Regions from separate parts of the Ensifer sp. ENS06 genome, predicted to be linked through region 1. Evidence: predicted binding sites of a transcription regulator. Region 1 holds the regulator's gene; each other region holds the start of a gene.
The links. The regulator PhoB, encoded in region 1, activates phosphate uptake and scavenging genes when phosphate is short. The targets are predictions, from matches to a motif close to TGTCATNNANCTGTCAT.
Positions count from the first base shown of each region.

Region 1 (7,219 bases):
GCCGAACGCCGGTTCCGCTTCTACGGCATGGCCGCGATCAGCACCGGTCTCTTCTTCCTGGCATTGCTGCTGTGGACCGTCTTTTCCAACGGCTACACCGCATTCCAGCAGACGACGATTACGCTGCCGATCGAATTCACCGAAAAGGTCATTGACCCCAAAGGCGAACGCGCGACCGACGGCAAGGTGCTGATGACCGCCAACTATCCGCTGTTGGTGCGCGACGCGCTCGTCAAGCAGCTCGGCATCGACGCCACCAAGCGGCCGCAGGTTAAGCAGGCGACCGACATGGTTTCCGCGAGCTCCCGCACGCTCCTGCGCGACATGGTCGCCGCCGACCCGTCGATCATCGGCAAGACGGTTCCTGTCACGCTGCTGGCCGAGGCCAACATCGACTCCGCCTTCAAGGGCCAGATCGATCTCTCGGTCGATGAGGGCAAGCGCAAGGTCAAGGACCAGCAGGTCACCTGGATGAACGAGCTGGCGAGCGCCGGCATCCTGAAGAAGAGCTTCAACACCGGCATCTTCACCTTCGGCGCCTCCAGCCGTCCCGAAGCGGCAGGCGTCGGCGTCGCTGCCCTCGGCTCGCTCTACATGATGCTGATCGTGCTGGTGCTGTCGCTTCCGATCGGCGTCGCCGCCTCGATCTACCTCGAGGAGTTTGCGCCGAAGAACCGGCTGACCGACCTGATCGAGGTCAACATCAACAACCTCGCGGCCGTTCCGTCGATCGTCTACGGCCTCCTGGGTCTCGCCGTCTTCATCAACTTCGCCGGCATGCCGCGCTCGGCAGCCGTCGTCGGTGGCTTCGTGCTGACGTTGATGACCCTGCCGACGATCATCATCGCCACCCGTGCGGCGTTGAAGGCGGTCCCGCCGTCGATCCGCTCGGCGGCCCTCGGTCTCGGTGCGTCGAAGATGCAGACCATCTTCCACCACGTGCTGCCGCTGGCGATGCCGGGCATCCTGACCGGCACCATCATCGGTCTTGCCCACGCGCTTGGTGAAACCGCGCCGCTGCTCCTGATCGGCATGGTCGCCTTCGTCGTCGATTTTCCCGGTTCGCCTATGGAACCGTCGACGGCACTGCCGGTGCAGATCTACATGTGGGCCAACGAGGCGGAACGCGCCTTCGTCGAGCGCACCTCCGGCGCAATCATCATTCTTCTCATCTTCCTGGTCGTCATGAACCTTGGAGCCATTCTGTTGCGACGTCGCTTTGAGCGCCGCTGGTAGTGAGGTAATTACTATGAACATCATGTCAGAAGCAGCAGTCGAGAAGGCTCTGGATCAGAAAATGAACACCGTGCCCTACAAGATGATCGGCAAGGATGTGTCGGTCTATTACGGCGAGAAGCGTGCGCTTTTCGACGTCAACCTCAACATCCGCGAGAACACGGTCACGGCGCTGATCGGTCCTTCGGGTTGCGGCAAGTCGACCTTCCTGCGCACGCTGAACCGCATGAACGACACGATCGAGAACTGCCGCGTCACCGGCAAGATCACGCTCGACGAGGACGACATCTACGACCCGACGATCGACGTCGTCGAGCTTCGCGCCCGCGTCGGCATGGTCTTCCAGAAGCCGAACCCGTTCCCGAAGTCGATCTACGACAACGTCGCCTACGGCCCGCGGATTCACGGCCTTGCCCGCACCAAGGCCGACTTTGACGAAGTGGTCGAGACCAGCCTGCAGAAGGCCGGTCTGTGGAACGAGGTAAAGGATCGTCTGCAGGAGCCCGGCACCGGCCTTTCCGGTGGTCAGCAGCAGCGCCTCTGCATCGCGCGTGCCGTCGCCGTCAGCCCGGAAGTCATCCTCATGGACGAGCCGTGCTCGGCTCTCGATCCGATCGCGACCGCCAAGGTCGAAGAGCTCATCCACGAGCTGCGCACGAACTTCACGATCGTCATCGTGACCCACTCGATGCAGCAGGCCGCCCGCGTTTCGCAGCGCACCGCCATGTTCCACCTCGGCAATCTCGTCGAGGAGAACGACACCGACAAGATGTTCACCAATCCGGATGACCAGCGCACCCAGGATTACATCATGGGCCGCTTCGGCTGAGGCCGCATAAGGCTGCAACAGTAACTGCAAAGCGCCCGTAAGGATCGACGATCATGTCCATGCATATCATGTCCGCCTATGACGAAGAACTGAAGTACCTGACGCGCCGCATCTCGGAGATGGGCGGCCTCGCCGAACAGATGGTCGCCGAGTCCGTTCGCGCGCTGGTCAACTCCGACCTGGCTCTCGCACAGAAGGTGATCTCGGACGACACCGTCCTCGACGACGCCGAGCGCCAGATCGGTGAGAAGGCGATCGTCACGATCGCCAAGCGTCAGCCGGTCGCCGCCGACCTGCGTGAGATCATGGGGTCGATCCGCATCGCCTCCGATCTGGAACGCGTCGGCGACCTCGGCAAGAACACCGCCAAGCGCGTGATCGCGGTCGCCGGCTCCGGCATTCCGCGCAAGCTCGCCCGTGGCCTCGAGCATCTGGCAGAGCTCGCTCTCGTCCAGCTCAAGGAAGTGCTCGACGTCTACGCCTCGCGCTCGCCGGAAAAGGCCAACAGCATCCGCGAGCGTGACGAGGAGATCGACGCGATCTACACCTCGCTGTTCCGCGAGCTCTTGACCTACATGATGGAAGATCCGCGCAACATCACGCCCTGCACGCATCTTCTGTTCTGCGCCAAGAACATCGAGCGCATCGGCGACCACGCGACCAATATCGCTGAGACGATCTATTACATGGCGACGGGTGCTCAGCCGGAAGGCGAGCGTCCGAAGGATGACACCACGTCGACGCTGGGCTCGGTCAACGACTGAGCGCCAAGCGCGCCGTAAGCATGCATGCCCTTTGAAATCTGATCCGGTCGCGGCTTCGGTCGCGGCCCCGAATTCCTGTATCTGAAGCATGCGGTTTTCGCCCCGCCTTTGAAAACGGCGGATGTGCTCCAGATTTAGAGTGTCTGAGCGCCGGCCGGGCCGATGAGCCCAAAGGCCGCCCGCGGTAAGGAGACGTTACCTGATGTTGCCAAAAATCGCCGTAGTCGAAGACGAAGAGGCGCTGAGCGTTCTGCTGCGTTACAATCTGGAAGCCGAGGGCTTCGACGTCGATACGATCCTGCGGGGCGACGAGGCGGAGATCCGGCTTCAGGAGCGGCTGCCCGACCTGCTTATCCTCGACTGGATGCTGCCCGGTGTTTCCGGCATTGAACTTTGCCGTCGGCTGCGCCAGCGTCCGGAGACCGAACGTCTGCCGATCATCATGCTGACGGCGCGCGGCGAGGAAAGCGAGCGCGTCCGGGGTCTGGCGACGGGTGCCGACGACTACGTGGTCAAGCCCTTCTCGACGCCGGAGCTGATGGCGCGCGTCAAGGCGATGCTGCGCCGGGCAAAGCCCGAGGTGCTCTCGACGCTGCTTCGCTGCGGCGACATCGAACTCGACCGCGAGACCCACCGCGTTCATCGCCGCAGCCGCGAAGTGCGCCTCGGCCCGACCGAGTTCCGTCTTCTGGAGTTCCTCATGTCCTCGCCGGGCCGCGTCTTCTCTCGCTCGCAGCTTCTGGATGGCGTCTGGGGGCATGACATCTATGTCGACGAGCGAACCGTCGACGTGCATGTCGGTCGTCTGCGCAAGGCTCTGAACTTCTCGAACATGCCCGACGTGATCCGCACCGTTCGCGGCGCCGGCTATTCGCTCGAAAGCTGAGCGGTCTGAAAGTCGCCAACAAAAAAAGGGGCCGATCGGCCCCTTCCTTTATCAATGCGGTCCAGCTTCTTAGCGAGCCCTGCGGCGCTCCCCCGACGGCTGGTAGGCCAGCCGAGCATGGAAGGTGCAGTAAGGCGAGGCTTCCGGGGAATCGTTGCCGCAGAAGTGAAACTCTTCCTTCAGCGGGTCGCCGATCGGCCACTTGCAGGTGCGCTCGGTGAGCTGGGTCAGCTCGAGGCGGCGCGACATCGGCACGACAACGTCGGTGCGGGTGCTGAAATCCTGCTCGGCAACGAGATCGACTTCGATTTCTTCCTTGAGAACGACAGCGCCGGCCGCGCGTGCAACCGGGCGGGTCGAAACGCGCGAAGCGTAGTTCGGTGCGCGCGGTGCCGAAGTCGGGCGCTTCGGACGGGCTGCCGTCGTGGTGCTGCCGCCGGCCTTGGCGCGACCTGGCAGGCTCAGGCGGTGAACCTTGCCGATGACAGCGTTACGGCTGACGCCGCCGAGCTGCGCCGCGATCTGGCTTGCGCTCAGGCCCTCGGACCAAAGCTTCTTCAGTTTCTCCACCCGCTCGTCAGTCCAGTTCATTTCTGCACTCTCCGTTCTCAGCGTTGGGGATGGCAGAATCCCTCACCGCACCCCGGCTAAACCCCGGGGTTGCAAACGCGATAACTCTTTTGGTGACTAGGTCCGCCGCATGCGTCTAGTAATTGAATGTTAACGTACTGACCGCTGGACTCTGTGGCAAGAGTCCCAGGAATCAGGCCGAATCGATTTCGTAGTTTTCCCCAACTTGCTCGGCCAGCGTTGCATTTTTGCAAGCCCTCCCGGACGATTTTTCTGCTGCCAGGAATCGACCCTTCATGTTGCGCTGCAAGGCTTGGTTTTGTTGACATTGCAGCGCGAAATGGGAATAGTGCCTGCGCCGCCGAAAGGCGGCATTTTTGATTTTTATCGGCCCGCGTGAGGCGCGGGATCGATGTCGATCTGGAGTGAAGGAGAGCCTCGCATGACTGCAACCACGCCGCTTTACGATACCTACATGCGCGCGCCGTTGCGTTTCGAGCGAGGAGAGGGCGCCTGGCTGATCGCTGAAGACGGTACGCGTTATCTCGATTTCGGTGCCGGCGTTGCCGTGAACTCGCTCGGCCACGCGCACCCGCACCTGGTCGAAGCGCTGAAGGCGCAGGCCGACAAGGTCTGGCACCTGTCCAACCTTTATGAAATTGCGGGCCAGGAAAGCCTCGGCCGCCGGCTGACGGCGGTGACCTTTGCCGACAAGGTCTTCTTCACCAATTCGGGCGCGGAAGCGCTGGAATGCGCCATCAAGACGGCACGGCGTTACCACTTCTCCAAGGGCCACCCGGAGAAGTTCCACGTCATCACCTTCGAAGGCGCCTTCCACGGCCGCACGATCGCGACGATCGCCGCCGGTGGTCAGCAGAAATACATCGAAGGTTTCGGGCCGAAGGCGCCGGGCTTCTACCAGGTTCCGTTCGGCGACATCGCCGCGGTCAAGAATGCGATCACCGAGGAAACCGCAGCGATCCTGATCGAGCCGATCCAGGGCGAGGGCGGCATCCGTCCGGCGACCAAGGAATTCATGCAGGAACTGCGCGCGCTCTGCGACGAGTTCGGCCTGCTCTTGATCCTCGACGAGGTCCAGACCGGCGTCGGCCGTACCGGCAAGCTGTTTGCCTATGAATGGGCGGATATCCGCCCGGATATCATGGCGGTCGCCAAGGGTATCGGCGGTGGCTTCCCGTTCGGCGCCTGCCTCGCGACTGAGGAAGCCGCATCTGGTATGGTGGCGGGCACGCATGGCTCCACATATGGCGGCAACCCGCTGGCCATGGCCGTCGGCAACGCCGTGCTCGACGTCGTTCTGGCCGACGGATTCCTGACGCATGTGCGCGATGTCGCGCTGGTCTTCCGCCAGGGCCTTGCGTCGCTCAAGGACCGTTTCCCTGATGTCATCGAGGACATCCGCGGCGACGGTTTGATGCTGGGCATCAAGGTGAAGGGCCCTTCGGCCGATCTGCTGAAGGAAATCCGCGCCGAAAAGCTCCTGGCCGTGCCGGCGGGCGAAAATGTCCTGCGTCTTCTGCCGCCGCTGACCGTGACGGCGGAAGAGGCGCGCGAGGGGCTCGCACGTATCGAACGCGCCGCCGAGGCGGTTCGCAAGGCAAGCGGCAACGCCGCGGCCTGAAGGTAGCGACCCAGGGCCGACTAAGGCGTTAGAATGACCTCCGTGCGGGCACGTCGATAGCGTGCCGCACCGGGGACCGATTTTTCAGACAGGAACCGAGTACGATGGCAGGCACCAGACATTTTCTCGATCTTTCGGCCATGACGGCCGCCGACCTCCGGACGATCATCGACGATGCGCGCGTCCGAAAGGCGGCGACCAAGGCCGGAACTGCCGAGAAGCCGCTCGCCGGCAAGATGCTGGCGATGATCTTCGAAAAGCCCTCCACCCGCACCCGCGTTTCCTTCGATGTCGGCATGCGCCAGCTCGGCGGCGAAACCCTGTTTCTGTCGGGCACCGAAATGCAGCTCGGCCGCGCCGAGACGATCGGCGACACGGCCAAGGTGCTCTCGCGTTACGTCGACGCCATCATGATCCGCACCACCGACCATCGCCGCCTTCTGGAACTGGCCGAGCATGCGACGGTCCCCGTCATCAACGGCCTGACCGACGATACGCACCCCTGCCAGATCATGGCCGATATCCTGACCTTCGAGGAGCATCGCGGTCCGGTAAAGGGCAAGACGATTGCCTGGACCGGCGACGGCAATAACGTGCTGCATTCGCTGATCGAAGGTTCTGCCCGCTTCGGATACCGCATGAACATGGCCGTGCCGCTCGGTTCCGAGCCGCAGGACAAGTTCCTGAACTGGGCGCGCAACAATGGCGGCGAGGTCCTTTTGTGTCATGACGCCGAACAGGCCGTCGCCGACGCCAATTGCGTCGTGACCGACACCTGGATCTCGATGAACCAGGAACATCGCGCCCGCGGGCACAACGTCTTCCAGCCCTACCAGGTCAATGAAGCGCTGATGAAGCGTGCGGCCTCCGATGCGCTGTTCATGCACTGCTTGCCGGCGCACCGCGGCGAAGAGGTCACCGACGAGGTGATCGACGGCCCGCAGTCGGTGGTCTTCGACGAGGCGGAAAACCGGCTGCACGCACAGAAGTCGGTCATTGCCTGGTGCATGGGGCTCGTCTGAGCCGGCTGCCCGGTCGCGCGCGACGGCGAAGAGGCTTCAGTGCGCTCCGCCGAGCGTGCGCCATATAGGGGCGTGTTCACCGCACTTGACATTGTCCACGTGCGACACGATTTAGGCGGCATACGGGCGCTCCTGAAAGTAGTGAGCGCGCAACCGTCGAGGTGGTGCGTTGCTATGGCCGCGGCACATACCTGGTGGACAATCCGTTTATCGCGGGATCAACTGAGACAGCGAGCACGTTGCGCGGGGATAGCAATATCTCTGGTGCAG
Region 1 is NZ_JACVBC010000001.1:466,982-474,200, forward strand. It holds gene pstA (phosphate ABC transporter permease PstA) at 1-1,236, shown strand, start outside; gene pstB (phosphate ABC transporter ATP-binding protein PstB) at 1,250-2,065, shown strand; gene phoU (phosphate signaling complex protein PhoU) at 2,116-2,829, shown strand; gene phoB (phosphate regulon transcriptional regulator PhoB) at 3,032-3,715, shown strand; gene IB279_RS02345 (GcrA family cell cycle regulator) at 3,785-4,306, opposite strand; gene IB279_RS02350 (aspartate aminotransferase family protein) at 4,728-5,927, shown strand; gene argF (ornithine carbamoyltransferase) at 6,032-6,949, shown strand.

Region 2 (7,219 bases), on a different contig from region 1:
CACCGGTCGTGGTCCAGTCGATGACCAACACCGATACGGCCGATATCGATGGGACCGTGGCCCAGGTGGCCGCGCTGCATAAGGCCGGTTCGGAACTGGTGCGCATCACCGTCGACCGCGACGAGAGTGCGGCGGCGGTGCCGAAGATCCGCGAGCGGCTCGAGCGCCTTGGTCTCGACGTGCCGCTCGTCGGCGACTTCCACTATATCGGCCACAAGCTGCTTGCCGATCATCCGGCCTGCGCCGAGGCGCTGGCGAAGTATCGCATCAATCCGGGCAATGTCGGGTTCAAGGACAAGAAGGACAAGCAGTTCGCCGAGATCGTCGAGATGGCGATCCGCTACGACAAGCCGGTGCGCATCGGCGTCAACTGGGGTTCGCTCGACCAGGAACTGCTGACGCGGCTGATGGACGAGAACAAGGCGAACGGTTTTCCGCTGACGGCGCAAGAGGTGACGCGCGAGACGATCGTGCAGTCGGCGCTGCTCTCGGCGGAACTCGCCGAAGAGATCGGTCTGCCGCGCAACCGCATCATCCTTTCGGCCAAGGTTTCCGGCGTTCAGGACCTGATCGCCGTCTATGCCATGTTGTCGGCCCGCTCGGACCACGCACTGCATCTCGGCCTCACCGAGGCCGGCATGGGCACGAAGGGCATCGTCGCCTCGTCCGCTTCGCTCGGCATCCTCATGCAGCAGGGCATCGGCGATACGATCCGCATTTCGCTGACGCCTGAGCCCGGCGGCGACCGCACCCGCGAGGTGCAGGTGGCGCAGGAATTGCTGCAGGTCATGGGTTTCCGTCAGTTCATCCCTGTTGTTGCCGCCTGTCCCGGCTGCGGACGCACCACGTCCACGGTGTTCCAGGAACTCGCCCAGAAGATCCAGGACGACATCCGCCGCAACATGCCGGTCTGGCGCGAGAAGTATCCCGGCGTCGAGGGCCTGAAGGTCGCGGTCATGGGCTGCATCGTCAACGGCCCGGGCGAAAGCAAACATGCCGATATCGGCATCTCTTTGCCCGGCACCGGCGAAATGCCGGCCGCCCCCGTCTTCATCGACGGCGAGAAGGCAATTACACTGCGCGGCCCCAACATTGCCGGCGACTTCGAGACGCTGGTTTCCGACTATATCGAGAAGCGCTACGGCCGCGGCCAGGCGGCCGCTGAGTAAGCAGCCGCGCTTTGTCCACGCTGTGGCCTCAGAGCCGTGATGTCAGCAGCTTGAAGCCGGCAAAGGCGAAGAAGCCGGCCATCAGGCTCTCGATCAACCGCCTGGACTTGAGATAAGCGCGGTGTACCGGCGTGAGCGAGAAGACGATCGCAAAGCCGCAGAAGGTCATCAGACCCAAGACCATGCAGCCGCCGATAAAAGTGGCGGTAACGCCGACCGGCGCGCCCGCGGGCATGCCGAGTGACACCAGCATGATCCAGGAGAAGATCGCCTTGGGGTTCGTCAGGTGGATGCCGAGCCCCTTGAGATAGAGCCGCTTCAGCGAGGTCTGCACCTTTGCCGTCGGTACGATCGCGCTCTTGTCGCTGCGCATGGCGGCGCGTAGCGCGTTATAGGCGAGCCAGAAGAGATAGCAGGCGCCGGCGATCTTGAGCACGATGATCGCGTGGCCATAGGCGCGGATCAGCGCCGAGAGACCGGAGGCCGTCAGCATTGCCCAGGTGTAACTTCCCGTCAGAACGCCAAGGGCAAGCGCCAGGCCCGCCTTTCGTCCCTGGCTGACCGAGGTGGTGATGATCGCCAGGATCGCCGGCCCCGGCGATGCGGTCGCGATCAGATAGGCGGTCCAGGCAATGAGAAGCTGCGGCAGATAGGGCGTCAGGTCGAACATGTAAGACAAGCTCCGGCTCGGTCGCCGGAGGCTAGATCAGTCCATCGCTTGTTTGAAACGGCGAAAATGTCACCGAGACAACTTAGAGGATCTCGTCTAGCGCCTCGATCAGGCGCGCGCATTCGGCATCGGTGCCGATGGTGATGCGCAGGAAATCGGAGATGCGCGGCTTGGCGAAATGGCGCACCAGCACGGCGCGCTCGCGGAGCGCCTTCATCAGCGTTTCTCCGCGATGGCCGGGATGCCGTGCGAAAACGAAGTTTGCCGACGAAGGCAGCACCTCGAAGCCGCGCGCTGTCAGTTCGGCCGTGAGCCGGTCGCGCGACGCGATGATCTTGGCGCGAGTGTCCTCGAACCAGGCTTCATCCTCGATCGCGGCGATGGCGCCGGCCTGGGCCGGGCGGCCGAGCGGATAGGAGTTGAAGCTGTCCTTCACCCGCTCCAGCGCCTCGATCAGCGGGCGCTGGCCAATGGCGAAGCCGACGCGCAAGCCCGCAAGTGCGCGCGACTTGGAGAAGGTCTGGACGACCAAGAGGTTCTCGTATTTCGAAACCAGTTCTGCGGCCGACTGGCCGCCGAAATCGACATAGGCCTCGTCGATGACGACGGGCTGGTCCGGATGGCTTGCGACCAGCCGCTCGATGTCGGCGAGCGGCAAAGCGATGCCGGTCGGGGCATTCGGGTTCGGCAGGATGATCGCGCCGCAGGGCCGGTCGTAGTCGGCGAGATCGATCTCGAAGCGATCGCTGAGCGGGATCTCGACCGTGTCGATCTCGAAGAGCCGCGCATAGGTCGAATAGAAGCTGTAGGAGATATCCGGATAGAGCAGCGGCGCGTCGTGCTTCAGCAAGCCGGCGAAGATGTGCGCCAGCACCTCGTCCGAGCCGTTGCCGACGAAGACTTCTTCGGCGGTCACGCCATAGCGTACGGCGATGGCCTGGCGCAGCTTCAGCGCCAGCGGGTCCGGATAAAGGCGAAGATCGCTGCTCGCTGCCGCGGCGATCGCGTCGAGCACCTTCTCAGACGGACCGTAGGGGCATTCGTTGGTGTTGAGCTTCACCAGGTTGGCGATGCGCGGCTGTTCGCCAGGCACGTAGGGCTTCAGCTTGGAGACGATCGGCGACCAGTATTTGCTCATGGATCTAGCTCCTGCGATTGGCGATGAAACGGGCGGCTTCGACGAGAATGGCCGAGCGCGCTCCATAGGGCGCAAGCAGCGCTTCGGCTTCGACGACCAGTTGCTCCAGCCGGTCTTCCGCCCAGGTCTGGCCGTTGAGCGCGACCAGCGTGCCCTTGCCACGGGCGGCGTCCTTGCCGGTTGCCTTGCCCATGGTCTCCGCATCCGCGGTAAGGTCGAGCAGGTCGTCGGCAAGCTGGAAGGCAAGGCCGATCTTTTCGCCGAAGGCGCGAAGCCGCGCGCGGTCCTCCTTCGCGGCGCCGGCGACGATGGCGCCAGCCTCGCAGGCAAATCGGATCAGGGCACCTGTCTTCATCGCCTGCAGCGTGACGATCCCGGCCTCGTCCGGTGGCGACTTTTCCGCGGCCAGGTCGAGCGCCTGTCCGCCGGCCATGCCACCGTGGCCGGCGGCGCGTCCGAGCGCCAGGACCAGCTCCACCTTCTGCGCATCCGAAAGCGCTGTTTCGGGTGCTGCGATGATGTCGAAGGCAAAGGTCAGCAGGCTGTCGCCGGCAAGAATCGCCGTCGCCTCGTCGAAGGCCCTGTGCACGGTCGGCTGGCCGCGGCGCATGTCGTCGTCGTCCATCGCCGGCAGGTCGTCATGGACCAGCGAATAGCAATGCACGCATTCGAGTGCCGCGCCGACGCGCAAGGCCGCATCGCGATTGCCGCCGAGCAGATCGGCGCATTCGATCACCAGGAAGGGGCGCAGACGCTTGCCGCCGTTCAGCACGCCGTGGCGCATGGCCGCGAGCAGGTTTGCCGGCCGGGCGATTTCGTCGGCTTCCGTCGTCTGGCCGAGCAGACGTTCCAGCAGACCCTCGACGGTGCGGGCATTGGTGGCGAGGCGACGGGTAAAAGGCGATGTGTCCTGGCTCATGCGCGCTCTTTGACATGGGCGAAGAGGGCTTTCAACGGGGATTCGTGTCGCAGCCGCGCGCTTTCCCTGGGACAGCCTTCTCCGCGCCTTGCCTTTTGCCAGAAAGCCCGTTCAACTCTGCCTGCGCATGCACTAAGAGAAGCGGATGGACAGCGAGGTGAACAGTCAGGCCGCGAACGTCGTTCCGGAAGCGCGCGAGGAGGGCGAATTGCCTTCCAGTCGCTGGTCTTCGCTTCGCCGGACGTTGCGCACGCGTCGCCGCCAGATCGTCCTGGCTGTTCTGGGCTTTCTCGTCCTTCCTTACGCGCTGATCGTTCTCTACCTGGTGGAGTTCATCCATCCCGTCTCGACGCTCATGCTGCGCGATCTCGTGCTGCTGCGCGGCTACGATCGGCAATGGGTCGAGTTCGATGATATCGCCCCGGTTCTGGTGCAGTCGGTGATGATGTCGGAGGACGGGCAGTTTTGCGCGCATGACGGCGTCGACTGGGGCCAGATGCGGGGCGTGGTCGAGGATGCGCTCGAAGGGGAATCGACCCGCGGCGCGAGCACCATTCCGATGCAGACGGTCAAGAACCTCTATCTCTGGAACGGTCGCTCCTTCCTGCGCAAGGGCATGGAACTGCCGCTGGCGGTCGCCGCCGACTTCGTGTGGAGCAAGCGGCGGATGATGGAGATCTATCTGAACATCGCCGAATGGGGCGACGGGATCTATGGTATCGAGGCGGCCGCCCGCCATCATTTCGGGGTTTCGGCGTCGAAGCTCTCGCGCCGGCAGGCGGCGCTGCTTGCGGTGTCGCTGCCCAATCCGAAGGAGCGCAACGCCGGAAAACCAGGCCGCGGTCTCAAGCGTCTGGCGAACCTGATCGAGCGCCGCGCCAGCCGCTCCGGCGGTTACATCACCTGCCTTTATAATTAGGATCAGACCTTTTCATTGGATGGGCTCGTCGGGCGATGTCATGCTCGCGTTGTAGAGTTCTGCCATCTGGGCCTCTCTCCCTTCGAAAGGCCCGATTGCTCCATGACCTTGATTTCCCCCTCGCTTCTCGCCCTTGGCCGCAGCGCCAACGATGCCCCGCCGAGACATCTCGGAACGCGCTACAACACCGAAGGCCAGTTCCTTTCGGAACCGGGCAACACGGTTGTGTCTCACGTTGCCGCCGGATCGCCGTCCGAGGCCGCCGTGCTTGCGGTGCGCGACCGGGTGATGGCGATGCCCGAGGCGGGGCAGTTCGCCTTTACCCACCCGTCCAGCCTGCACATGACGATCTTCCAGGGCATCATCGAACACCGCCGGAAGCTCCCTTACTGGCCGGCCGACATGCCGCTCGATACGCCGATCGAGGTGATGACGGCGCACTATTGCGAACGGCTTGCGCATTTTGCGCCGCTGGAGCAGTTCCGCGCCCGCGTGACCGAGATCACGCCGACGGGCCTTGCGCTCGAAGGCGACGGTGCCGCCGACCGCGCCTGTCTCAAGGCCTGGCGCGACGCTTTCGCGGAAGCCTTCGGCTATCGCCATCCGGATCATGACGACTACCAATTCCACATCACCTATGCTTACCCCGTCGACTGGCTCGACGATGCGGCGCTGCCGCGCTGGCAGGCGATGCTGGACGAGCAGCTCGCTTTTCTGCGCGAGCAGGCGCCGGTGATCGCGCTCGATCCGCCGGCCTTCTGCTCGTTCGAGGACATGAACCATTTCGAGGAACTGATCGTTTTCTCGGAGAGACCAGCAATCAAGGAACAGAAATGACCGGACTTACACTCTATGTCGGCAACAAGAACTATTCGTCCTGGTCGATGCGGCCATGGATCGCGATGACGGCAGTCGGCATCGATTTCTCGGACGTGGTCATTCCGTTCGATTTCGCCGCCGGCAATCCGGAGATCCGGGCGATCTCGCCGACCGGAAAGGTGCCGCTGCTGCGCCACGGGGACCTGCTTATCTGGGAATCGCTGGCGATCATCGAATATGTCGCCGAACTCTTTCCCGACGCCGGGCTGTGGCCGGCCGACCCTCAGGCGCGCGCCCGGGCGCGCAGCTATTCGATGGAGATGCTGTCCGGTTTTCGCGCTCTGCGTGGTGCCTGCCCGATGAACATCCGTCGGCCAAAGCAGGCGCTGGACGTTGGCGCGGACGTCCGCGCGGACGTGGCACGTATCGAGCAGATCTGGACGGAGGCGCTTGCGCGTTCCGGTGGCCCGTTCCTCTTCGGGTCCTTCAGCGCGGCCGATGCGATGTACGCGCCTGTGGTTAACCGCTTCGACGTCTACGATCTCGTTGCGGATCGAGAAACGCTCGGCTACATGAACCGCGTGAAGGCACATCCGGCGTTCCTGAAATGGGAGGAGGCCGCCCGCGCAGAGCCGTGGGTCGTCGCCGAAGACGAGGTCTGAAAAGGTCGAGTCGAAAAATTGCCCGTGGGGACTGGTCAAACGGCAGTTGTCCATGTATAAGCGCGCCAAATTTCCGTGATTAACATCTGTTTTACACGGCCATTTCGGCTGCTGAACAGTGTTTGCCCGATAAGTGGAGAATGAAATGGCTGTACCTAAAAGAAAAACGAGCCCGTCCAAGCGTGGCATGCGCCGTTCGGCTGACGCTCTGAAGACCCCGACCTACGTCGAAGACAAGAACTCCGGCGAACTGCGTCGCCCGCACCACATCGACCTGAAGACCGGCATGTACCGTGGCCGTCAGGTTCTGACCCCGAAGGAAAGCGCATAAGCGTTTCCGTTCGCGGATTAGGTTCAAAGGGCTGGCTCTGCCGGCCCTTTTGTTTTGCATCTGACATGATCTTGCTTGGACGCCGTGGTATCGCTGGCGCCTTGCGTGACGACGCCGCATATACATGGTCCACCATAAACGCGGTCAAGGAGTTCTGATGCTTGCTGCCATACCGCTGCTGATCCTACCTTTTGCAATCTACAATCTCGCGATGATCGGAATGTTCGGCGGCCTCGCCGGCCTGAACGCCGACATGGTGTCGCTCTCCATGCTATCAGGCGCGACCTGGACGATGCGCTTCGGCGACCTTCTGATCGTCGGCGCCCTGCTGCTGCTCTTCGTCGAATTGCTGAAAGCGACGCGCACGAGCAGCCGCGCACTGATGGATCATCTGCTCTCGATGATCCTGTTCATCGTCTTTTTGATCGAATTTCTGCTGCTCGCACCGGCGGCAACGCAGCTCTTCTTCATCCTGATGACCATCAGCTTCATCGATGTTATCGCCGGCTTTGCCGTGTCGATGCGGTCGGCCGGCCGGGACGTGTCGATCGGCCTCTAGGTCCAGACGGTTCGGGGCGACGCCGCCCCGATT
Region 2 is NZ_JACVBC010000008.1:178,434-185,652, forward strand. It holds gene ispG (flavodoxin-dependent (E)-4-hydroxy-3-methylbut-2-enyl-diphosphate synthase) at 1-1,169, shown strand, start outside; gene IB279_RS24910 (LysE family translocator) at 1,198-1,839, opposite strand; gene hisC (histidinol-phosphate transaminase) at 1,922-2,977, opposite strand; gene IB279_RS24920 (polyprenyl synthetase family protein) at 2,982-3,896, opposite strand; gene mtgA (monofunctional biosynthetic peptidoglycan transglycosylase) at 4,042-4,815, shown strand; gene IB279_RS24930 (DUF1868 domain-containing protein) at 4,918-5,652, shown strand; gene IB279_RS24935 (glutathione S-transferase family protein) at 5,649-6,296, shown strand; gene rpmF (50S ribosomal protein L32) at 6,442-6,627, shown strand; gene IB279_RS24945 (membrane protein) at 6,785-7,186, shown strand.
Region 2: IB279_RS24930 (DUF1868 domain-containing protein) is a predicted target of PhoB. The motif match lies at 4,852-4,868, and genes of this name have one in related genera.

Region 3 (7,219 bases), on a different contig from region 1:
GAACTCTATCCGGAAGCCAAGGACTACACAGACGTCTACGCCCGCTACGGCCTGCTCGGACCGAAGAGCCTGTTCGGCCACTGCATCCATCTGTCTGAGCGCGAGGCGGATCTCATGAGCGAGACCGGCTCGGTCGCCGTTTTCTGCCCGACCTCCAATCTCTTTCTCGGTTCTGGCCTCTTCCCGCTGCGCGCGCTCAGCCGCCGCGAAAAGCCGGTGCGCACGTCGGTCGCCTCCGACATCGGCGGCGGTACCAGCTATTCCATGCTGAAGACGCTCGACGAGGCCTACAAGATCCTGCAGCTGCAGGGCGAGCGGCTGAACCCGTTCGACAGCTTCTTCATGATGACCCGCGGCAATGCCGAGGCGCTATCGCTGGTCGACAAGATCGGAACCTTGGAAGCCGGCACCGATGCCGATTTCATCGTGCTCGACATGGCCGCGACGCCGGCGATGGCGCTTCGGGCCGAAGTGGTCAACTCTCTGGCAGACGAACTCTTCCTGCTGCAGACCATGGGCGACGACCGGTCGATCGTCGAAACCTATGTCGCCGGCAAGCCGGCAAAATCGGCGCTTGCCGCCGCATGACCGACCAAAAGCAGAGAGGTCAAGAAAATTGACCTCTCTGCTTTCTGGCTATTAACAAGCCTCTGCCAAACATGGTAATGGCTCGTTCAATCTCCCTTGGACGAAGGCCTTATCCATGACGCAAATCCTCGAAATCAGCGATCTCAAGGCGCTCGCCAAGCGCCGGGTGCCGAAACTCTTCTTCGACTACGCCGACAGCGGCGCCTGGACCGAAGGCACCTATCGCGCCAACGAGGAGGATTTCGCCAAGGTGAAGCTGCGCCAGCGCGTGCTGGTGGATATGACCGACCGGTCGCTGGAAACGACGATGATCGGCCAGAAGGTGTCGATGCCGGTGGCACTCGCCCCGACCGGCCTCACCGGCATGCAGCACGCCGACGGCGAGATGCTGGCAGCCCAGGCGGCGGAAGCCTTCGGCGTGCCCTTCACGCTCTCGACGATGAGCATCTGCTCGATCGAGGACGTCGCCTCGGTTACCACCAAACCCTTCTGGTTCCAGCTCTACGTCATGCGCGAACGCGAATTCGTGCTGAACCTGATCGACCGGGCCAAGGCGGCGAAGTGCTCGGCGCTGGTGCTGACGCTCGACCTGCAGATCCTCGGCCAGCGTCACAAGGATCTTCGCAACGGCCTCTCGGCACCGCCGAAGATGACGCCGAAGCACCTCTGGCAGATGGCGACGCGCCCCGGCTGGTGCATGAAGATGCTCGGCACCAAGCGCCGCACTTTCCGCAACATCGTCGGCCACGCGAAAAGCGTCACCGACCTCTCGTCGCTCGGCGCCTGGACGGCGGAACAGTTCGACCCGCAGCTCTCGTGGAAGGATGTCGCCTGGATCAAGGAACGCTGGGGCGGACCGCTGATCCTCAAGGGCATTCTCGACCCCGAGGACGCCAAGATGGCAGCGGCGACCGGTGCCGACGCGATCATCGTCTCCAACCACGGCGGCCGCCAGCTCGACGGCGCCCATTCCTCGATCAGCATGCTGCCGCGCATCGTCGATGCGGTCGGCCACCAGATCGAGGTGCATATCGATGGCGGTATCCGCTCCGGCCAGGACGTGCTGAAGGCCGTCGCCATGGGCGCCAAGGGCACCTATATCGGCCGCCCCTTCCTCTACGGCCTCGGCGCCATGGGCAAGGAGGGCGTCACCAAGACGCTGGAAATCATCCGCAAGGAGATGGACATCACCATGGCCCTCTGCGGCAAGCGCGATATCAACGACGTGGATCGTAGCATTCTGGCGGAATAGGCCGCGGCACCAGCCACTCCCGCCCTCATTCCTGTGCTTGTCACAGGAATCTCTAGCAGTTCCGTTGGAACTGCGGGACCAGCACAAGTCCTTGGGCTGAAAGGTCTTTTGACCCGACGGACGTCGGGCCGCTGGATCCCCGCCACAAGGGCGAGGATGAGGGAGCTTGGAGTGACCCTTCCGGCAAAACGCGAAGCGAGCGCAAGCCTCCTAAGCCTCAACTACCCCGGTAGGTCGAATAGCCGTAGGGCGAGAGAAGCAGCGGCACGTGATAATGGCTGGCCGGATCGGCGATGCCGAAGCGCAAGGGGATGCGGTCGAGGAAGGCCGGCTCCGGCAGTGTAACGCCGGACCGGCGCAGATAGTCGCCGGCATGGAACACCAGCTCGTAGTTGCCGGCCATGAAGCCGATGCCTTCGACCATCGGACCGTCTACGCGGCCGTCGCTGTTGGTATGTACGGTGCGGATCAGCTGCCGCTCTTCCCCCTCCAGCCAGTAGAGGTCGATGCGCAGACCCTCGGCCGGTTTGCCGAGAGCGGTATCGAGAACATGGGTGGTCAGGCGGCCGGTACTGCTCATGGCTTCTCTCTTCTCACACATTGGCGCGGGATGCTGTCAGAAGCCGCGCGCACGTCCTGCTAGATAGCGCTGTCTATGACGAAAGGCTCGTCATAGAAGAACTCCTCGAGATTGTTGCCCGGCCCTTCGCGGTCGACGATGAGGAAATCGCTGACGGCGCCGACGGACATCAGCGGGTGGTGCCAGACATTGCGGCCGTAGTTGACGCCCTGCCGGCCGTTCGCCTGGAAAACGCGCGGCGTGCCCGGGCGCCCGTCCTCGTCGTCCGCCACCACGACGAGCCATGGGCGGTCGTCGAGCGGCGAAAAGCTCTGGCTGCCGAGCGGGTGGCGCTCCATCATCGTCACCGAATAGGGGAAAGACCGCGGCTGGCCGCGGAAGATGTTGATGATGACATTAGCGCCGTCGCCGACGACATCGGCACGCGCAAGACCGTGGAAACGTTCCGTGTTGCCGCCGTTGATGTGGCGCATCGTTGCCGGATCGGCTTCGATGATGGTGCCGAAGGGAGCGAAGGCCTCGCGTGTCAGCGGTTCGATTTTGAGCAGGCGCGACATTATGCGGAGACCTCGCAAGACGATTTTGCGCTTGCGGATCTCCGATCCAGTTCGAGGGCCCTCCTCATGAGCGGGGACAGGCATCGAACGGTTTTGTCAGGCATTTTCGTCTCCAGGAATCATCGACTGCAGGCGCAGGCGGGCGATTTTCTCGACCTGTGCGCAAGCGGTTTCAAATTCCTCTTCGGGCGAATTGTCAATGCGGCTTTGGAAGGAGGCAAGAATTTGCCCCTTGGTCAGCCCCTTCACCGCGATGATGAAGGGGAAGCCGAATTTTTTCGTGTAGGCGTCGTTGAGCGCGGTGAAGCGCTCATGCTCCTCTGGTGTCAGCCGGTCGAGGCCGGCAGACGCCTGCTCCGCCGTCGAGTCCGCCGTCAGCTTACCGGCGATCGCCAGCTTGCCGGCAAGATCGGGGTGCGCGCGCAGCACCTGCATCTTCTCGCGCGGCAGCGCCGTGCGAAAGGCCTGGCAGAGCGCCGAATGCACCGTGCCCGCCGTCAGCCCGGTCGCCGCGGCTCGGTCGTAGGCGCGTTCGGCAACCCAGGGCGAGTGCTCGAACACGCCACCGAAACGGGCAACGAAGGCATCACGGTCGGTCATCAGAGCGCCCCTTCCGGCTTGTGGTGCTGGTACCAATGGTTGGCGATGTCGATGCGACGCGGCACCCAGACCTTGTCGTGCGACATGACGTAGTCGATGAAGCGCGCGAGCGCAGCAGCGCGGCCCGGGCGGCCGACGAGACGGCAGTGAAGGCCGATATTCATCATCTTGGCGTCGCCCTGGCGACCTTCCTCGTAGAGCACGTCAAATGTGTCCTTGAGGTAGCTGAAGAACTGGTCGCCGCTGTTAAAGCCCTGCGGCGTCGCAAAGCGCATGTCGTTGGCATCAAGCGTATAGGGAATGATCAGGTGCGGCTTGTCGGCCGAAAGACCCGGCACCCAGTAGGGCAGTTCGTCGGCGTAGCTGTCGCAGGAGTAAAGGAACCCGCCCTCCTCCAGCACCAGCTTCAGCGTATTGGCCGAAGGCTTGCCCTGGTAGATGCCGAGCGGCCGCTCGCCGGTGAGCTCCGTGTGCAGGCGGACGACCTCGCGGATATGCTCGCGTTCGACCTCTTCCGGCACGTCCTTGTATTCCAGCCAGCGCAGACCGTGGCTGGCGATTTCCCAGCCGGCTTCCTTCATGGCAGCGACCGCTTCCGGATTGCGCGCCATGGCCTGCGTCACGCCATAGACGGTCAGCGGGACGTTGCGGCTGGTGAACATGCGCCACAGCCGCCAGAAGCCGGAACGGGCACCGTATTCGTAGATCGATTCCATGTTGAGGTTACGCTGGCCAGCCCAGGGCTGCGCGCCGACAATTTCCGACAGCAGGCACTCGGACGCTGGGTCGCCATCGAGAATGCAGCTTTCGCCGCCCTCTTCGTAGTTCAGCACGAACTGCACAGCGATGCGCGCATCGCCCGGCCAGTTTGCCTTCGGCGGATTGCGGCCGTAGCCAACGAGGTCGCGCGGATACTTAGTCTCAGACATCAAATCACCCTTCGAATTTTTAGGAACGGTATCACCGCCGACCGGATTGTCGATACCGAAATGACGTGAGGCAGGGCAGCGGCAGCGCCACGGCCCTGACGGAAATTACCAGAAAAATTCGGCTGAGCCCGAGGTTGAGAGATTTTTCGAAACAGCGTTGAATGGATCGGCAAGGACAACGGCCCTCTTTAGATGAAATCCTACATTCAAGCGCTCCGCGAAAAAGTCGGTTCCGGCCTGCTTCTCTGCCCGTCAGTGGCGGCCGTCATTGTCGATTCCGATGGCCGGGTCCTCTTGCAGGAGAAAGCAAGTGGCGAAGGCTGGAGCCTGCCGGCCGGCGCGATCGAGCCGGGCGAGACGCCTGTCGATGCGGTCATCCGCGAGGTCATGGAAGAAACCGGCTATCCAGTCTCGGTCGAGCGGATACTGGGCGTCTTCGGCGGAGAAGCGTTTCGCTACACCTACCCGAACGGCGACCACGTCGAATATGTGGTTACCCTCTATCGATGCCGGATCGTCGGTTCCCAGCAGCCGATCACCGATGGCGAAACGAAGTCGCTGCGCTACTTCGCGCCGGCGGACATGCCGGCCCTCGGCCTGCCCTATCCGAAAGCGCTGCTCTTTGCAGCTTCGCCCGCGTCCGTTTCCGGTTAGCGCTGCGCCATCAGCGCAGCGACGATCAGCGGCAGCGGCCGGACCGCGCCTTGCGGCGCCAGCGACGGATCGGCGGCGGCCCGCTTCGCCCGCTCTGCTCGCGTGTTCGTCGAGATCTTGCCGAGCGGGTGCTGTGAATGCACCCGCATGGGTGCGCCCGTCTCCTGCTCGACAAACAGCGCAAGGCTGCCGATCGAAAGCGGTTTTGATAGGCAGGGCTCGAACAGGTCACGGAGCGGCGCCTCGACCCGCCGCATCGCGTCTGGCGCAAGCGGACCGGTCAGCATCATGTGGAAACGGTATTCGTCCATCACATGCGGATCGCCCCAACGGTGCAGGTTGGAGAACTGTGGGGCGGTCAGCCGGTCCGGATCGGAGCGCTCGATCTCGTCTTCGCTGAGCGGCGCGCGGAAGACGTCGAACTCCTGGATGACGTTGGCCGCAAGCAGATGCATGGCCGTGCTCGGCACCTGCGGCATCAGCCCGAAGCATCGGCCGATGCGGGCGACCTCCAGGCGATCGATTTCGAACGGAGTCTGGGCGCCGGCAAAATGCATCAGCGCCTTCAGAAGCTTCGGTTCCGTCATGTCCGGATGCAGGCGGAACGGCGACATCATCACTGCATGAAAGCCGAAGCGTCGCGGAACCGCCGTGTGATAGGCGACATCCGCGGCGCTCAAGCCCGCGACCGACGGCAATTCGGCAGGTTCCCCGGAATAGACATTGCGCCCCAGCCAGCTTGCAGCGGTCGCGGAAAGCGGGTCGGCCATCGGCGGCGTAAAACAAATGGCATAGCGCATCGGCTGGCTCCGGGTATCCGTCAGCGCAGGATGAGCAAAAGCTGCGGTTTTCCGCCCTCACCCCGACTTGTCCAATGGCCGCGTCTTAGGTGATTTGCGTGACAGATTGACGAAGTCGGCCGGGGATGAGCGCGGCAGCGGTGCGAACGTCGCCCCTCGTTTTTCGAAACCATCCGGCCCATCGCCCGTTTCTAAAAGGTAGGAAAACAAGGATGGAGAAGAAGCGTGACCTATCACAATGCGAACCTTCAGGACGCCCGGATCAAGGAGACCCACGACCTGATCGCAAGCGACAAGGTTGAAGGCACGAGGGTCTATGGCCCCGACGACAAACACATCGGCTCGATCGAGCGCGTGATCATCGAGAAGCGCAGCGGGCGCGTCGCCTATGCGGTGCTTGGATTCGGCGGTTTTCTCGGCCTCGGCGAAGACCACTATCCATTGCCTTGGGCAAAGCTGGCCTATGACGAGAAGCTCGGCGGCTATCGCACGGATGTGACTCGCGATCAGGTCGAAAACGCGCCGAAATATCACGGCACCGAAGAATACGACTGGAACGCGGAAAACGGACGCCGTGTCTACGACTACTACGGCGTGCCGCCCTACTGGATGTAATGCCTGACTTTCGATCTTTCGGGTCCCGCCGCGGGCGGGGCCCTTCGCATGTCCGGCCCTAAAGACGTTTCTCGCGAAGTGCGGTTATGTGATTCCGGCAGAAGAAAGAATCGGGAATATCGATCGCCGGAGAACCGGCGATCTCTTCGACGACGAAACGCGCCAGGCGGTGGGCGATGCCGAAGCTCACCTTGAACCCGCCGGTCAGGACCGAGACGTTCGGATGGTCCGGATGCCGGCCTGCCATCGGCTCGCGCCCCGTCGCTTTCGGGCGCAACCCTGCCCATCGCTCCACCACCTCGGCACCCGCCAGGCGCGGCGCGAGCGCTACGGCGCGCCGAAGCAGCTCATCCAGCTGCTCGTCCGTCGACAGGGGATCGGCAAAACTGTTTTCGCTGGTGCTGCCGACCGCCACATGGCCGTCGTCATGGGCAATAATGTAGACGCCGTCGGCAAAGATCACCGGAAGCGCCGGATCGATGTCCGCCCGCAGCAGTGCCGCCTGCCCCTTGACAGCCGTGCCGCTCGTTTCCGCCAGCGGCACCGACACGTCGTCGATCAGTTGAAAACTGCCGACGCCGGCCGCGATGATGCAATGCTCGAAATCGATACGGGTGCCATCGTCGAGTTCGGCCCGGCCGTGT
Region 3 is NZ_JACVBC010000006.1:139,248-146,466, forward strand. It holds gene guaD (guanine deaminase) at 1-588, shown strand, start outside; gene IB279_RS21620 (alpha-hydroxy acid oxidase) at 704-1,840, shown strand; gene uraH (hydroxyisourate hydrolase) at 2,058-2,420, opposite strand; gene IB279_RS21630 (ureidoglycolate lyase) at 2,480-2,977, opposite strand; gene uraD (2-oxo-4-hydroxy-4-carboxy-5-ureidoimidazoline decarboxylase) at 3,074-3,577, opposite strand; gene puuE (allantoinase PuuE) at 3,577-4,506, opposite strand; gene IB279_RS21645 (NUDIX domain-containing protein) at 4,699-5,160, shown strand; gene IB279_RS21650 (DUF1045 domain-containing protein) at 5,157-5,960, opposite strand; gene IB279_RS21655 (PRC-barrel domain-containing protein) at 6,186-6,575, shown strand; gene IB279_RS21660 (FAD-binding oxidoreductase) at 6,634-7,219, opposite strand, start outside.
Region 3: IB279_RS21650 (DUF1045 domain-containing protein) is a predicted target of PhoB. The motif match lies at 6,059-6,075, and genes of this name have one in related genera.

Region 4 (7,219 bases), on a different contig from region 1:
GCTGTCGAGGTCGTGAGTCACCATATACACGGTCAATCCCAGCGTGTCGCGCAGCTTGGCGATCAACTCGTCGAACTCCGCCGCCCCGATCGGATCGAGCCCCGAGGTCGGCTCGTCGAGGAAGACCAGGTCCGGATCGAGCGCCAGCGCGCGCGCAAGTGCGGCGCGCTTGATCATGCCGCCCGAAAGCTCCGACGGGTACTTTTCCGCCGCCTCCGGCGCAAGGCCGACCAGCTCGATCTTCACCCGCGCCAGCTCGTCCATGAGGCTCTGCGGCAGGTCGAGATATTCGCGCATGGGCACCTGGATGTTCTCGCGCACCGTCAGCGCCGAAAACAGCGCTCCGTGCTGGAAGAGAACGCCAAGACGCATGTCGAGCGCGATGCGTTCGCCCTCGGTGATGTTGTCGTAGTCCGCGCCGAGGATTTCGATCTTGCCGGACCGCTTCGCAAGCAACCTCAGAACCGTGCGCATCAGCACCGACTTGCCGGTGCCGGACGCTCCGACGAAGCCGAGGATTTCGCCGCGGTAGATCTCGAGGTTCAGCTTGTCGAGCACGATGTTGGAGCCGAAACCGACCGTCAGGTCGCGAACGGAAAGCACGGCCTCGCGCCCGTTCGCCTCGGTCGGCTGGTACCCCTCGTGACTCTTTTCGATTGGGTTCACGCTGTTCTCCGCATCAGAAATCAATGGCCGCGTAGAACATGGCGAAGAGCCCGTCGATCAGGATCACGACGAAGATCGACTTGACCACTGAAGACGTCACGTGGCGGCCGAGCGACTCCGCGCTGCCGCCAACCTTCAAGCCCTCGACGGCTGCCACGACCCCGATGATGAGCGCCATGAACGGCGCCTTGATCATGCCGGCGGCGATCGACGAAAAATCGATGGCTTCCTGCAATCGGGCAAGGAAGGTTGGAATCGTGATGCCGGAATAGCCCCAGGCAACGAGCGCCGCACCGACGAGCGCCGCGAAGTTTGCGATGATCGTCAAGAGCGGCAGCGCGACGGTCAGCGCCACGAGGCGCGGAAATACGAGTACGCCGACCGGGCTCAACCCCATCACCTTCAGCGCATCCACCTCTTCACGCATCTTCATCGAGCCGATTTCGGCGGTGATCGCGCTGCCGGAGCGGCCAGCGATCATGATCGCGGTCAGCAGCACCCCGATTTCACGGAGCTGCAGGATGCCGACGAGATCGACGACGAAGACCTCGGCGCCGAAATAGCGCAGCTGGAACGCGCCCTGCTGGGCGATGATGGCGCCGATCAGGAACGACATCAGCGTGATGATCGGCACGGCTTTCACGCCCATGCGGTCGATCTGGTGGACGATCGCCGCCGGCGAGACGCCGCTGTGCCGTCCAAGCTTAAGCTGGGCGCCGCGCACCGCGGACCCCAGGATGTACATCGCAGCGACGATATCTTCCCACGTCGCCGCCATGACCTCGCCGACCGGGGCGAAGATGCGCTGAAACAGCGGCAGCCGTTCGCCGTTCTTTTCCGGTGAGCGCAGCTCAGCCGGCAGGGCGTCGATCAGCTCGACATAGCGCTGTCCGCCTTCGGCGAAATGAACGTTGTCGCGCGACGGGCCGACGACACGGGTCATGAAGCGGCGGATGATCCAGGCGCCTGCGGTATCCATCGCCGTCACGCCGGACAGATCGAACCGCGCGGCCCCGTCGCCCTTGCGCGCAAGGCCGTCGAGCTTTGCCGCCATCGCTTCGGCCGTCTCGTGCCGCCAGGTGCCGGTGAAGACATAGCTTCGCCCGCCGCCACTCTCGGACAGCGCGACATCGGCGGTCATCTTGCGGGCGGCTTGCGACACGTGTCTTCTGTTATCCCGATTTGCCTCTGCAAAACTCGTCCAATCTCGATAGATTTGAGGACAAGATTGTGCAGCAGACCTAAAGTGTTACCACGACTGTTGCGCGTCCGACCGGAGGCAACGGCTGTGTAAAGATTCGTAAATCCTTCCACCGTCATAACGGCTCGCACCTTTGCTGTCACCCGAACGTTGCGGCGCTATGACGCCGGGCCAACAGATTACCTGCCGGAGACGCTTTCATGTCACTTTCCCTCGATGCCACCGTGGAACATTTCCCGATTGCGGGCACGTTTACGATCTCGCGCGGCTCCAAGACGACGGCAAGCGTCGTCACTTGCCGCATCGCAGACGATGTCCATACGGGCTCCGGCGAATGCGTTCCCTACGGCCGCTACGGCGAGACAATCGACACGGTGCTCGCCGAAATCGCCGCCATCCGCCACCACATCGAGGCCGGGCTCAGCCGCGCCGACCTGCAGCGCGAGATGAAGCCGGGTGCTGCCCGCAACGCCGTCGATTGCGCGCTGTGGGATCTGGAAGCAAAGCAGAAAAACAAGTCGGCCCATGTTCTTGCCGGCATTTCTTCACCGGAAGCATTGACCACGGCCTATACGCTTTCGCTTGCCGAGCCCGACGCGATGCGCGAGCAGGCCGCCAAATATGCCCACCGCGCGCTCCTCAAGGTCAAGGTCGGCACGTCGGATGATGCTGCCCGCATCCGTGCGGTGCGCGCCGGCGCACCGGAAAGCCGCATCATCCTCGACGCCAACGAGGGCTGGACGCCCGAAACGCTTGCCTATCACTTTGCGATCTGCGCCGAGGAACGGATCGACCTGATCGAGCAACCGCTTCCCGCTGGCCGCGACGAGGCGTTGGCAACGATCGCCCGTCCCGTTCCGATCTGCGCTGATGAAAGCGTGCACGCGACCGGCGACCTCGCTGCTCTCGTCGGGCGTTACGACGCCGTCAACATCAAGCTCGACAAGACCGGCGGCCTGACCGAGGCACTGCGCATGCGCGATGAGGCGGTCTCGCTCGGGCTCAAGGTCATGGTCGGCTGCATGGTCGGCAGTTCGCTCGCGATGGCGCCGGCGATCCTGGTGGCTCAAGGCGCGGATTTCGTCGATCTCGACGGGCCGCTGCTGCTGGCGCAGGATCGCGAGCCCGGCCTGCGCTACGAGGCGTCGCTTGTCTTCCCGCCGGAGCCGCGCCTCTGGGGTTGAAGATACCAGGCAGCGACGGCAAAGCAGCAGCCGGCAAAGGCGACGACCGACATTGAATAGAAGCCGTTCACCCCGTACCAGGCGTAGAAATAGCCGGACAGGAACGTGAAGATCGCGGTGAAGATACCGGTATAGAAGAAGTAGAGCCCCTGCGCCGACGCTTCCTGTGATTCCACCACCCGCTCGACCAGCTTGTGCTGCATGCCGGTGTGCATGATCGCATAGGTGAAGGCGTGGAAGCACTGCAGGATGAAATAGCCGCTGAAGCCGAGATCCATCGGGAAGATGATCCAGCGCACCACGGCGAGAAAGCAGCCGGACAGGATCATCACCCAGACGCTGAAACGGCGGCTGATCGCCTTGGCGAAGATGAACATCGTCACTTCCGCCGCGACGCCCGCGCTCCAGAGCAGGCCGATCTCGGTACCGCTGTAGCCGATGTGCTGCCAATAGATCGCCGAGAAGGCAAAGAGCATCGCGTGGCTGGCGTTGACCAGCGTCACCCCGATCAGCAGCAACTGCAGGTCGAGCTGCCGCAGCGACTTCGGCGGCGGCTCCGTCAATGCCGTGATCGGTGACGGCCGCCGCGGCTTGCCGACTCGTGGCGCGGCATAGGCCATGATGATCGTCAGGCCGAAGCCGATCGCCATCGCCGGCAGCACCATGTCGCTGCCGAAGATGCCCACCATCCAGCCGCCGAGCATCGTCGCGCCGATGAAGGCGACCGAGCCCCAGAGCCGCATATGGGCGTAGTCGAAGCCCCAGCGCCGCACGCCTGAAAGCGCGATCGCCTCGACGATCGGCACATAGGGAGAATAGACGGCCGACTGCAGCGTATAGATCAGCAGCACCGGCCAGAATTCGCGGAAATAGAACAGAACCACGGCCGTTGCGAGCGACAGGAAACCGGACCAGATCAGGACGATCGCCCGCTCGCCGAGCCTATCGGCAATGACGCCGGCGATCGGCGCCGTGATGACGCGCACGAACATCGGCAACGCCAGAACGACGCCGATCTCGAAGTCGCTCATCGACAGCGTGCTCAGCCACATCGGGAAATATGGCATCGCGAAGCCGTTGACGATCAGCGGCGCACAGAAGAGCAAAGCAATGCGAAGCGCAAAATGGCGCGGCGGAGGGCCCACATAGGCGGGCGCTTGGAAGGGAATCATCGTCTGACCTGATGGCTGTGCCCAATCTCTAGCACGAGCCGGGCGCCCCTCGCCATAACCTAGTTTTCGCGACAGTAATATCGCTGCGCCGCGAAGGTCAGGCCGCGCGCTGGGTCAGCAGTTGGGCGAGCAGTTTGTCCGCTTCACCAGAGGCTTCGCCTTCGCTGGCGCCACCGCGCATCTGGTGCCAGGTGATCAGTTCCATCGTGCCGTCGTGGTGCTCGGCAATCGCCGTGCAGCTTTCCACCCAGTCGCCGGTGTTGATGTAGCGGATGTCGCCGATCTCCTCGATGACAGCATGGTGGATATGACCACAGATCACGCCCTGCGCATCGTGACGGCGCGCCTCCTCGGCGACCACCTTCTGGAACTCGCCGATGAAGTTGACGGCGTGCTTGACCTGAAGCTTCGCCCAGGACGAGAACGACCAATAGGGCATGCCGAGACGTCGGCGGACCGCAGCAAGCCCGATATTGATGGCGATCGCCGTGTCGTAGGCCCAATCGCCGAGATAGGCGAGCACGCGGGCGTTGCGCACGACGACGTCGAATTCGTCGCCGTGCAGCACGAGATATTTACGGCCGTCGGCCCCCTCGTGCATGTAGCGTTGCGCCACCTCGATGCCGCCGAAATGCACGCCCGGAAAGTCGCGCAGGAATTCATCGTGATTACCGGGGATGTAAACGATGCGGGCGCCCTTGCGCGCCTTGCGCAGGAGCTTTTGCACCACGTCGTTGCAGTTCTGCGGCCAGTACCAGCTGCGCTTCAGCCGCCATCCGTCGACGATGTCGCCGACCAGAACGATCGTCTCCGCTTCATGATGCCGCAGGAAGTCGAGCAGGTAGTCGGTCTTGGCGGCCTTCGAGCCGAGATGGACGTCCGAGATGAACAACGTCCTGAGCTTTCGTACGGAGTTGTCTTGCTGCGCCGCCATCATGCGAGCCTCGTCTTCAGGTTATGCTTTCTGCCTTCGTGAAACCAGACTCGTGTTTCAGGAAGATGACATCAACATTGCGTCACCGGTTCCCCCGCGAAATCAACACTGCAAAACTGTACCTCGCTTCGAATTCATGCCAAAAGGCACGACCACGAATGAGGAATGTGAGAGCATGAATACGGGCGACAAGACGAAATCCCATACCGGTCCGGCCAGCGGCGACATCGACCAGCAGGCCCTTTTCTTCCACCGTTACCCACGCCCGGGAAAGCTCGAAATCCAGCCCACCAAGCCGCTTGGCAACCAGCGCGACCTGGCGCTTGCCTATTCGCCAGGGGTTGCAGCCCCCTGCATCGCCATTCGTGACAATCCGGAAACAGCCGCCGATTACACAGCGCGCGCCAACCTGGTCGCGGTCATCTCCAACGGCACGGCCGTCCTCGGTCTCGGCAATATCGGTCCGCTGGCTTCCAAGCCCGTCATGGAGGGCAAGGCCGTCCTCTTCAAGAAGTTTGCCGGCATCGACGTCTTCGACATCGAAATCGACGCGTCGAGCATCGAGCGCATGGTCGACGTAATCTCGGCGCTCGAGCCGACCTTCGGCGGCATCAACCTTGAAGACATCAAGGCGCCCGAATGTTTCGAGGTGGAGCGGCGCCTGCGTGAAAAGATGCAGATCCCGGTCTTCCACGACGACCAGCACGGAACCGCGATCATCGTCGCCGCCGCCATCCTCAACGGCCTCGAACTCGCCGGCAAGGACATCGCGACCGCCAAGATCGTCACCTCGGGCGCAGGTGCCGCCGCACTCGCCTGTCTCAACCTTCTCGTGACGCTCGGCGCCAAGCGCGAAAACATCTGGGTCCATGACCTCGAAGGCCTCGTCTACAAGGGCCGCGAGGTACTGATGGACGAATGGAAGTCCGTCTACGAGCAGGATAGCAGCAACCGCGTGCTTGCCGACAGCATCGGCGGCGCTGACGTCTTCCTCGGCCTTTCGGCCGCCGGCGTCCTGAAGCCGGAACTGCTGGCGCAGATGGCCGAAAAGCCGCTGATCATGGCGCTCGCCAATCCGACGCCGGAAATCATGCCGGAAGCCGCCCGCCAAGCCCGTCCGGACGCGATGATCTGCACCGGCCGCTCGGACTTCCCGAACCAGGTCAACAACGTTCTCTGCTTCCCGCATATCTTCCGCGGCGCGCTCGACTGCGGCGCAAGCACGATCAACGAAGAAATGAAGATGGCGGCCGTACGCGCCATCGCCGGTCTTGCCCGCGAAGAGCCTTCCGATGTTGCCGCCCGCGCCTATTCCGGCGAGACCCCGGTCTTCGGCCCGGACTACCTGATCCCCTCGCCGTTCGATCAGCGCCTTATCCTGCGTATCGCGCCGGCGGTTGCGAAGGCAGCCGAGGAAAGCGGCGTCGCCACCCGTCCGATCCAGGACTATGACGCCTATCTCGACAAGCTGAACCGCTTCGTCTTCCGCTCGGGCTTCATCATGAAGCCCGTCTTTGCCGCCGCCAAGAACGCCCAGAAGAACCGGGTTATCTTTGCCGAAGGCGAAGACGAACGCGTGCTGCGCGCCGCCCAGGTGTTGCTCGAAGAAGGCACGGCCCGCCCGATCCTGATCGGCCGTCCGCAGATCATCGAGACGCGCCTGCGTCGCTATGGCCTGCGCATCCGTCCGGATGTCGATTTCGAGGTGGTCAACCCCGAAGGCGATCCGCGCTACCGCGACTATGTCGAGGACTATTTTGCCCTCGTCGGCCGTCTCGGCGTCATCCCGGAAGCCGCCCGCACGATCGTGCGCACCAACACGACCGTCATCGGCGCGCTCTCGGTCAAGCGCGGCGAAGCCGATGCGTTGATCTGCGGCGTCGAAGGGCGCTACAGCAAGCACCTGCGCGACGTATCGCAGATCATCGGCAAGCGCGACGGCGTGCTCGATTTCTCGGCCTTGAGCCTGCTGATCTCGCAGCGCGGCGCAACTTTCTTCACCGACACCTATGTGAGCTACTGCCCGAGCGCCGAAGAGATCGCCCAGACGACGGTCATGGCG
Region 4 is NZ_JACVBC010000002.1:137,583-144,801, forward strand. It holds gene IB279_RS09765 (ABC transporter ATP-binding protein) at 1-657, opposite strand, end outside; gene IB279_RS09770 (ABC transporter permease) at 680-1,807, opposite strand; gene dgcA (N-acetyl-D-Glu racemase DgcA) at 2,068-3,051, shown strand; gene IB279_RS09780 (MFS transporter) at 3,003-4,223, opposite strand; gene IB279_RS09785 (UDP-2,3-diacylglucosamine diphosphatase) at 4,321-5,160, opposite strand; gene IB279_RS09790 (NADP-dependent malic enzyme) at 5,333-7,219, shown strand, end outside.
Region 4: IB279_RS09785 (UDP-2,3-diacylglucosamine diphosphatase) is a predicted target of PhoB. The motif match lies at 5,212-5,228, and genes of this name have one in related genera.